2 regions of the Pelosinus sp. UFO1 genome follow, and region 2 is predicted to be linked to the other one. Evidence: riboswitches for the same ligand, from Rfam matches in the RefSeq annotation. Region 2 holds a riboswitch; the other holds the start of a gene.
What was found. Region 2 has a riboswitch for glycine ahead of gcvT (glycine cleavage system aminomethyltransferase GcvT). Riboswitches for the same ligand answer to the same signal wherever they lie in the genome.

Region 1: it holds a riboswitch for glycine, as region 2 does, so the genes downstream of both, UFO1_RS00135 (ABC transporter substrate-binding protein) here and gcvT (glycine cleavage system aminomethyltransferase GcvT) in region 2, are expected to answer to the same signal.

Annotation. Positions count from the first base shown of each region.
Region 1 covers NZ_CP008852.1:29,431-34,512, forward strand. The annotation lists gene UFO1_RS00130 (CitMHS family transporter) at 61-1,371, opposite strand; glycine riboswitch at 1,589-1,665, shown strand; glycine riboswitch at 1,674-1,775, shown strand; gene UFO1_RS00135 (ABC transporter substrate-binding protein) at 1,927-3,093, shown strand; gene UFO1_RS00140 (hypothetical protein) at 3,362-3,865, shown strand; gene UFO1_RS00145 (ATP-binding protein) at 4,050-5,082, shown strand, end outside.
Region 2 covers NZ_CP008852.1:2,173,583-2,178,664, reverse strand. The annotation lists gene gcvPB (aminomethyl-transferring glycine dehydrogenase subunit GcvPB) at 1-478, opposite strand, end outside; gene gcvPA (aminomethyl-transferring glycine dehydrogenase subunit GcvPA) at 475-1,821, opposite strand; gene gcvH (glycine cleavage system protein GcvH) at 1,823-2,212, opposite strand; gene gcvT (glycine cleavage system aminomethyltransferase GcvT) at 2,215-3,318, opposite strand; glycine riboswitch at 3,476-3,563, opposite strand; gene UFO1_RS10075 (iron-containing alcohol dehydrogenase) at 4,139-5,082, opposite strand, start outside.

The DNA of each region.
Region 1 (5,082 bases), 2.1 Mb from region 2:
AAAAAAACTCCTACAGCTTTTCGGTTTGAAAAGACTGTAGGAGTTTTATCAATTCTATTATTATAAACTAATTGCTCCAGTTACTAATGCTACCACGATATTCAATACCATTAGTCCAAAAGCCCACCATATGCCACCTTTTTGTAGGTCGCCAAAGGTAATGTCACACATTCCGACCAATAACCATAACGCTGCCACCAGGGGACTCAGCATGTGTACTGGTGTTCCCAATAAGGAAGCCCGACCGATTTCCCCAGCACCTATTCCATAAGTAGCAGCCATCTGGTTCAGTACGGGTAGCACGCCAAAGTAGAAGGCGTCATTGGATAACAAGAAGGACAGTGGAGCACTTAACAGCGCTGTAATCATCCCCATGTGTGATCCCAAACCAGTTGGGATAATTCCTATTAGAAATGTTGCCATAGCATCTGTCATTTTAGTTCCTGTTAAAATGCCCATAAATATCCCAGCGGCGAAAACCACCGCGGTAACCTGTAGAGCTTCTTTAGCATGAGCCAACATACGCCCTTGCTGTTCTTTAACCTTAGGAAAGTTTACAATTAAAGCCAATGCGCTTCCCGCCAAAAAGATGATTGGAATCGATACTCCGATCTTCTTTTCTACAAGTAACAGGCCCATAAGAGTTAGGGTCATAATCAGATTAACCCAGAATAATTTAGGACGCTTAAACTCAGGATTTTTCGATACCACTTCTTTGGCGATACCGTCGATCATAGAATCTTCTATCTGGATAACTCCCAATCTAGCCCGTTCTCTTTTACCCAATACATATCCCATCAATGCTATATAGGCAAATCCAAAAATGATTACAGGAACCAAGGGATTAAAAATTTCTGCTGCATCGAGTTTTAACGCCGCTAAAACCCTAGCCGTAGGAGCTGCCCATGGGAACATATTCTTCACGGCAGTTACCATTGCACATATTACTGCTAAAATAACAGGATTAATACCGATCCTCTTGTACAAAGGTAACATTGCGGTACAGGTAATCATAAAGACTACAGCTCCCTCTCCTTCTAAAGAGGCAATGATTGACAAAAAAGTCGTTCCCACAATGATTTTTAACGGGTCACCTTTAACTTTCTTTAATATTTGAACAATGAGTCCATCAAACAAGCCCACATCCACCATAATTCCAAAATACATAACAGCAAACATCATCATAATTGCCGTTGGTGCTATGGTCTTAACACCATCCATCATTAACTTACCAATTGTGGGGGCAAACCCACCTAATAACCCAAATGCAATTGGTATAATAATTAGTGCAGCAAACCCAGTCATCCTTTTGGACATTATTAAGTACATGAAAGTAATAACCATAAGAAATCCAAGTAGAGTTAATATAATAAAACGACTCCTTTCAAATTAACAGATTCTTTTTAGATTATAAAATTAAATATTATGAAAATATAGAAAAAGGTCATTAAAAACATTTAGTTCATAAAGAAAATGGAGAGTTGAAAATTTTAAAAATACTTTTATAATACCATTGAAAAATGTGATGTATTGTTTTATAATGATACTTACAGTGAATGTTTTTCCTACAACTACATATGTTTACCGAATGAAGTTTGCGGGAGAGTGGCTAGAATAGCCCGCCGAAGGAGTAAAACTCTCAGGCACTCGGACCACCGAGTAGAACCGTAAGTGGACGGAACTCTGGAGAGACTCTTAAATTGAGCGCCGAAGGTGAAATACAGCAATGACAAGTTGCTGACAAATCTCTCAGGCAAAAGGACAGAGACAAAAATCGTGATTTACAGGGATATTTCTATATCTCTTATATTGTGATGCTGAAAACGCCTTTTTTGGTGTGTTCATTTGTTTTTCCAGAGTCAAATCAGAGATGATTTGGCTCTTTCATTTTTATATAGATAATTTAAAAAAAGGGGAGAAATTTTTATGAGTAAAATTAGTTTTAAGCTGGTAGTGGTATCTTTGGTAGTTCTAATGATGGCGGGGGCTCTCGCGGGTTGTGGTAGTTCTGCCTCGAAAGATATCAAAATTGGTATTCTCAATGAGATGACAGGTGGTAATGCGACGATGGGGACTTCGTCGGCAAATGGCGCAAAAATGGCAATTAAAGAAGCCAATGCAAAAGGTGGAGTACTTGGCAAGCAACTCCAAGCCGTCATAGCGGATAATAAAAGTGAACCTTCCGAATCGGCAAATGCTATGACAAAATTAGCAACACAAGATAAAGTAGTAGCCGTAACAGGTATCTTTGCTAGTTCCAATGCCATCGCAACTTCAAGCGTAGCGGAAGCAACTAAAATTCCTTTTGTGGCAGTAGGGGCTACAAATCCTAAAGTAACAGTAGACGAGAAAAGCGGTAAGGTGAAAGATTATACCTTTAGAGTCTGTTTTATCGACCCCTTCCAAGGGACAGTTGGAGCAAACTTTGTACTTAATACATTACAACTGAAAAAGGCAGTTATGTTAGTTGATAATAGTAGTGATTATAGTAAAGGTTTATCATCCTTCTTTAAAGATGCCTTTACCAAAGGCGGCGGAAATATTTTAGCGGAAGAAGCTTATTTGCAAAAGGATCAAGATTTTAAAACCATTTTGACAAAAGTTAAGGCATTAAATGCGGAAGTAATTTATATCCCGGGTTATTACGAAGAAGTAGGTAAAATTGTGAAACAAGCTCGCGAAATTGGGATTACGGTACCAATCGTAGGTGGGGATGGATGGGATTCTCCGAAGTTAGTAGAAGTAGGAACCGGAGCCGCCCTTAACAATACTTATTTTACCAATCACTATTCGGTAGATGATACTAGTGCGACTTCCCAGGCTTTTGTAGAAGCTTATAAGAAAGAGTATGGGCAAGTGCCAGATGCTATGGCTGTCCTTGGTTATGATGCAGCGAACATTGTAATTGATGCGATTAAACGTGCCAATAGCATTGATCCTGAAAAGATTCGTGAAGCCTTAGCCGCCACCAAGGATTTTCCAGCAATAACGGGGGCTACTACCCTAAATGCAACTCATGATGCTGTTAAAAGTGTAGTTATTATTGAAATGAAAGATGGCAAACAGGTATTTAAAGCCACTGTAAAACCGTAGCAAGACATAGCATAAGCTCCTGTACTATTCTACTAAGAATTTGTACAGGAGTTTTTTACCGGAATCAGAAAGTATAACACTTCCTTGATTCCAAGTAAGAACGACTAAGGCTTCTGCCTGCGTCCGAGGACTTGGCACAAGCCAAGTCTTTTCTTATATTGCACGTTTTTCCTCTGTTTCGCATAGAATACAAAAAAAGTGTAGTGATGTATTAGTATAGATATATCTGAATAACTTAAATGAAATTTCATTTCAGGAGGGAAAATGTATGGAAGAGGATAGAAAATCCAAAGCGTGCGATGGTTGTTGCGATTTGATTTTTGAAACTATGCCCAATAATCGGCCAGCTGCGATTGCCCAGGCTTTTTGGCTGCAGGCAACTGCTACAGGAGAGATTTGCGGCAGAGGGTGTGAAGGACATATTCAAGTATCAGCTCAAGGGCTAATTCCCCTAGGAGTGTATACTCTATTTTTTGTAACGGATAGAGGGCTTTGGCCGGCAGCTCCTTTATCAGCTGTTTATACCTCCGATGGTTTTGACCCAAATCGATTGGTTGTAAATACTAATGGCACTTTAAATTATTATGTTGCCCCCTTAGATTATAATCCCTTAAGAGGCATTCCCACACCGAGTGGTGTAGCTAAAATTACAAGTGTAATTATATCACTACACAGTGATCGGCTTACCAATGGCTTAAGTCTTGGTGATCCCAATGTTAATGTATTTAATCAGTTAACGGCTCCTATGTGTTTTCCCCGTACGGAGGAATAAGAATACCTAATAACAAAACACTATTCCATTGAAAAAATGGCAATAGTGTTTTGTTATTTACTGAATTACATATTTTTACACTTAATTCGAAATATATAGGAAATAATAGAGGGTTTTAAATGAATATATAGAAAATGTTTACATATATGGAATTAGCGCTTGCGATAAAAAATGAGGTGTAAATGTGACATTTATTGATACATCCCTTTTAGCAACAATATCTGGTACGATGGCAGTGTTACTTGTATATATATATCTATATGTACAATATAAAGAGCCATTCATAGGATTGTGGATTTTAAGTTGGCTAATTCATCTTATTCGGATTATTTGTTTTAAAATGCCCTTCATTAGAGAATCTGATTTAGAAGTTCAAATTATTTTTCAATTTTTATCAGTTTTATCTAGTTTACTACTTGTATGGGGAAGTAATAAGTTTATTAGTAAGGGTGTAAACAGGTTGTGGTTATATGGGGCAGTTCTTAGTACCATATTAAGTGAGTTAGCTATAGGATTTCATCAAGATTATTTCTATAAGGCTCTGCCCTCATGTATTTTTATTGGTAGTATCTATATATGGACTGGTATGGTGTTTTTCTACTATTTAAACATTACTGGGGTGGGTAAATATATTACTGGAGCTGCGTTTCTTCTCCTAGGAGTCCATACTATCGATTATATTTTTATGGAGAATGTAGTATGGTTTGCTCCATGGGGATATTTATTTGATGCAATATTACGATTCATTATTGCTGTAGGCACCTTATTAGTGTATTTTGAAAAGACGAGGCAAGATCTAACGAATAAAGAAAAATACTATCGATTATTTACTGAAAATGCAGTGGATATTATTTTCCGTTACCGGATCGTCCCCGAGCAAGGTTTTGAATACATTAGCCCGGCAGTTACAGAAATTACTGGATATACGGCTGAGGAATTTTATAATGATCCTGAGCTAATATTTAAAATGATTCACCCTAAAGATGTAGCCTTATATGAAGATGCAAAGAAAAATTTTCATCTGGTTAATCCTATGGTGACTACCCGGATACTTTGTAAGAATCTTAGTGAAATATGGGTTGAACAAAAGTTTAATCCTATTTATGGAGAAAATAATCAAATCATCGCCATTGAAGGAATCGCACGGGATATAACTACTCGAAAAATGTTGGAACAAGATGTAGCCCGTCTGGATCGATTGAATACAGTTGGGCAGA
Region 2 (5,082 bases):
CTTCCCCATTGCGCCGATGATAGGCCCGAATCAGCTTTAATCCGGTCAATTCACCATGAGCACCTGCAACTGGCTGCATGGTAACAGCATCCATTCCTGCAATCTCAGCAAGATACTGTTCCATGTTATATAACAGTTCTAAGGCGCCCTGCACTGTTTCAGGCTGCTGCAAAGGATGCAATAAAGCAAATCCAGGATAACGGGCGATATCTTCATTCACTTTTGGGTTATACTTCATGGTGCACGAACCTAATGGATAAAAGCCTGAATCTACACCAAAATTCCGTTCAGACAGTTCTGTATAATGACGCATTAAATCTAGTTGACTGACTTCTGGCAGGGCCGCAGGATTTTTTCGTAAGAATTCTCGGGGTATTAGTGATGTAATGGCTTCTTCTGGTACATCACATTTTGACATATCTATGGCACAGCGACCTTCTTTCCCTATTTCAAAAATCAAGGATTTAGTTTTTCTCATACTATCGCCCCCAATTTCTTTACCAATTGGTTAATATCGTCCTGCGTCCTGTTTTCTGTTACACACAATAGCATGCAGTTTTTAAGTTCTGGATAATAAATACCAAGGTCCAATCCACCAATCATTTTTTCCTGTAGTAATTCTTCATTGATTTGAGCGATGGATTTTGGACAACGTATAATAAATTCTTTAAAATAACTTGCCCCAAATACAGAGGTGAATCCTTCTAGTTTTGTCAGCTCACGGCATGCGTAGTGAGATTTTTGCAGTGATAATTCGGCTACCTGACGCAGACCCTCTTTACCAACAGCACTCAAATATACAGCAGCTGTTAAGGCGCACAAAGCTTCATTGGAGCAGATATTTGAAGTCGCCTTTTCCCTACGTATATGCTGTTCCCTTGCCTGTAAAGTTAACACGAATCCTCGATTACCATCATGGTCCACGGTCTGCCCCACAATACGACCAGGCATCTTGCGCATCAGTTTCTCATTAGCAGCAAAAAAACCCAGATAAGGACCACCAAAAGCAGTTGCTAATCCCATAGACTGGCCTTCACCAACTACGATATCGGCACCAAGTACACCAGGTGCTTCTAAAATACCTAAGGAAATAGGATCGCCAGCTACGATAAGCAATGCTCCCTCTGCATGAGTAAGGTCAGCAATTTTTTTTATATCTTCAATACACCCGAAAAAATTAGGTGATTGAATGATGACAGCAGCGATATTTTTGCTCATTAATTGTGTGAGTTCTTCCCTATTCACAGTACCATCTGTATAACCAATCTCTGTTGTTTTATATCCCCAATCCGTTCCGTACGTAGTGAGCACAGTGCGGTAATGAGGATGCACTGTGCTTACTACCAGCACTTCACTGCGATCTGTGACGTTACATGCCATCATTGCCGCCTCGGCTAAGGCGGTACCACCGTCATACATGGAAGCATTGGAGACTTCCATCCCTGTTAACTGGCAGATCATACTTTGGTATTCCCATAATGCTTGCAAGTATCCTTGGGAGATCTCTGGCTGATATTGAGTGTAAGCTGTATAAAACTCAGAACGTCTTATTACATGGTCAATCACACTTGGTATGTAGTGATCATAAGCCCCTGCACCTAGAAAACAAGTATATTCCTGGAGATTAGCATTTACCCCAGCTAATTTATGAAGGTAGTTTATCAAATTCAGCTCCGACATGGGAGCAGGTAACTGTAGTGGGCGATTAAATAATAGATGGGTTGGAATATCATTAAAAAGATCTTCCACTTTCTCTACACCAATGGCAGCAAGCATGGCACGTCGGTCTTCGTAAGTATGAGGTAAATAGCTCCACCCCATTTTAATGACCTCCCTCAGCTATTAATTTTTCATACTCGTCACTACTAAGTAGTTGGTTCAAGTCTGCTGGATCGGCTATTTCGATGACTACCAGCCAACCCTCGCCGTAAGGATCTTCATTCATAATTTCTGGTGCATCAGTAAGCGTCTCATTTACTTCCACAATCACACCACCAATAGGTGCATAAATATCAGATACTGCTTTCACTGACTCTACCACTGAAAAACTCGCCCCTACAGCTATCTTACTGTCCACTGTAGGCACCTCAACAAACACTACATCACCAAGCTGAGACTGAGCATAATCGGTAATACCCACCCTTGCACGAGTTCCCTCAATTTTTACCCATTCATGGTCGCGTGAATACTTTAATTCTACTGGAGTTTTCATTTTTATTTCCCCTTTCTTCTATAAAATGGTTTAGGAATTACTTGAGCAGCTACCTTCTTACCACGAATTTCTATATCAAATTGCTGTCCAATTATAGCAAATTCGGCTTCTACTAAAGCAAGACCGATATTCTTATCCAAACTTGGCGAATAGGTTCCTGTGGTTACTGTCCCAATGCATCGCCCTTGTGCCATTACAGGATATTCAGGCCGAGCAATCCCTCGTCCAGTTATAACAAAACCTACAATTTTACGTTTTACGCCATTTTTCTTTTGCTCTGCTAAAGCAGCACAACCAATAAAGTCACCTTTATCCAGCTTCACAAACATACCAATCCCTGCTTCTAAGGGGGAAATCTCCTTGGATAATTCATGCCCATAGAGTGGCAGGCAAGCTTCAAAACGCAGAGTATCTCTACAGCCTAGACCTGCAGGTAACAGCCCATAAGACTTACCTGCGGTCATTATAGAATTCCACAATGATGCTGCATCCTCTGGACGACAGTAAATTTCAAATCCATCTTCGCCAGTATAACCAGTTCTAGATACTAGCGTCTCCTTGCCTGCCACCATTACTTTTGGTAAAAACCAATAATACTCTAGATTTTCTAAAGCTACATCTGTCAATTGGCTAAGAATAGCCTGAGCTAGGGGACCTTGCAAGGCTAGCTGCGCTGTGTGATCGGATAAATTGATTAATTCTGTATGAAAGCCTCCCTTATTTTCCTGCATCCACTGCCAATCTTTCTCAATATTAGCCGCATTAATAACTAATAAATATTCTTCTTCACCCTGCTTATAAATAAGCAAATCATCAACAGTACCACCATCCTGATAACACATGGGCGTATACTGTATTTTATGATTAGCAAGGCGAGATACATCATTCGTTACTAATTTTTGTACAAATGCAAAGGCATCAGGCCCCTTGACAAGTACCTCCCCCATATGTGAAACATCGAATAAGCCAGCCTTTTCTCTAACTGCTCGATGTTCCTCCAAAATCCCAGTATACTGTACTGGCAGTAGCCAACCTCCAAATTCAACAATCTTTCCACCGTACTCTAAATGTGTCTCATATAGAGGCGTCTTTTTTGATGCTGCCATAATCCATCTCCCCTTTCTGCTTGGTTTTAAAAAAAATAAAGACAGAGACAAAGGCGGACGAATCCTCCTTTGTCTCTGTCTGTTGTACCTGAGAGTTTTGCCTAAATAGGCTCCCCATCGGTGACGCCTTTACACAAGGCGTGCTCTCCAGAGTATAGTCCGGTTACGGTCCTTTTTGCCTGAGAGTTTGACAAAGTTCTTGCTCCTTCGGCGCCGCATTTAGCGATCTCTCCCTATAACCATCATCCCTATGCATTATTTTACTATTACGAATATTCTAGCAAATTAGTTAATTTGTGTCAATCGTATTTTATCGATGATTATCCTGTCAAAAAATTCGCATTTGAATCCTTGTAGAATTTTTCCGAATAAATGTAATTATTAATAGATATGATGATAAAAAGTGCTTTTTACCATTTTTTCTTAAGTAGGCTTAATGTTTCAGGAGAAGCCCCTAAGTAAGATGCAACATGCTTTTGTTTTACTTTAGAATAGATATCTAAATGTTCTCAATAATATCACGGCAACGTTGTTAAGTATCATATTAAAGTAAGCTTCTCTCTTCTTTTATATAATAAATGTATTCTGTGTATCGTCTTGTAATGACAAAAATAGTGGCTCACTATCAATATAAGTCATATAATTTGTATAATGACTAATACATCTGAATCTTCCAGCGCTTCAATATAATATGCTGAAGGTATCTGATAAATATAATTTGAATAGGAAGCAGCAGAATTTACTATCATTATCTATAGTCGTAATAGTAAACATACAAAATGCCTACAAGGATTCGCTCCAGAATCCTTGAGGCATTTTTTTATAGAGAATCTGCATAAATAGCAGCAACCGTCTTCCGGCTGGCCTCAATTGGTGCCATGCTGAGTAGTAACCCCAAGCTAGGAGTTTCAAAAGCTAAATCTGTCAGACGAGCCACATCACCATCTACAAATCCTTCCTCACGCAAGTTTTCCTTTATGCCGAGTGCCTTAAGCCATTGCTTTAAGCCGATGTAAGCAGAATGTGCTTCTTCTGGCGTACCTTTGATTCCAGGTAGTAAAGGTGCTAGGATATCTGCCAAAATAGCTCCCTTGGCTGGATAAATGTGTTTCACTACTGCTGGCAGTAGAATTCCTAGTCCTGAACCATGGGCCAAATCTGGTTTCATGCCACTAAGAGGATGTTCCATGGCATGCGTAAAATGTAAAAGTCCATTATCGAAGGCAACACCAGCGATCATGGAAGCGTACAGCAAATAATAGCGGGCTTCCAGATCCTTCGGATTATGCTGAGCTAATGGAAGGTAATGGGCAACTAAGCGAATTGTTTCTCGAGCTAAGCTGATGGCAAAAGGGTTGCCCAATTTTGTGGTAGCCGCCTCGACAACATGATTGATAGCATCAATTGATACATAGGCTGTCTGATCAGCTGGCAAAGTAGTCATGAGGGCTGGATCATCGATAGAGTACATAGGATACAAGCAGTCATAGGCAATAGCCGGCTTATATTCCTTCTCAGGTATACTGACAACTGCAAAACGATCAGCCTCAGTCCCTGTTCCGTGGGTTAAATTAATGGTGATAATCGGAACTGCTTTTTCAGGTACAAAAGCAAATTCGTACAGTTCACGTGCTGTTTTACCTTGGTTAGCTAATAAAACAGCCACACTCTTACCTGCATCAATCGGGCTGCCACCACCAATAGCAATAACAGCTTGTGCTCCAAACTCCATTGCTACCTGTGTTGCTTCATCAACTTGATCAA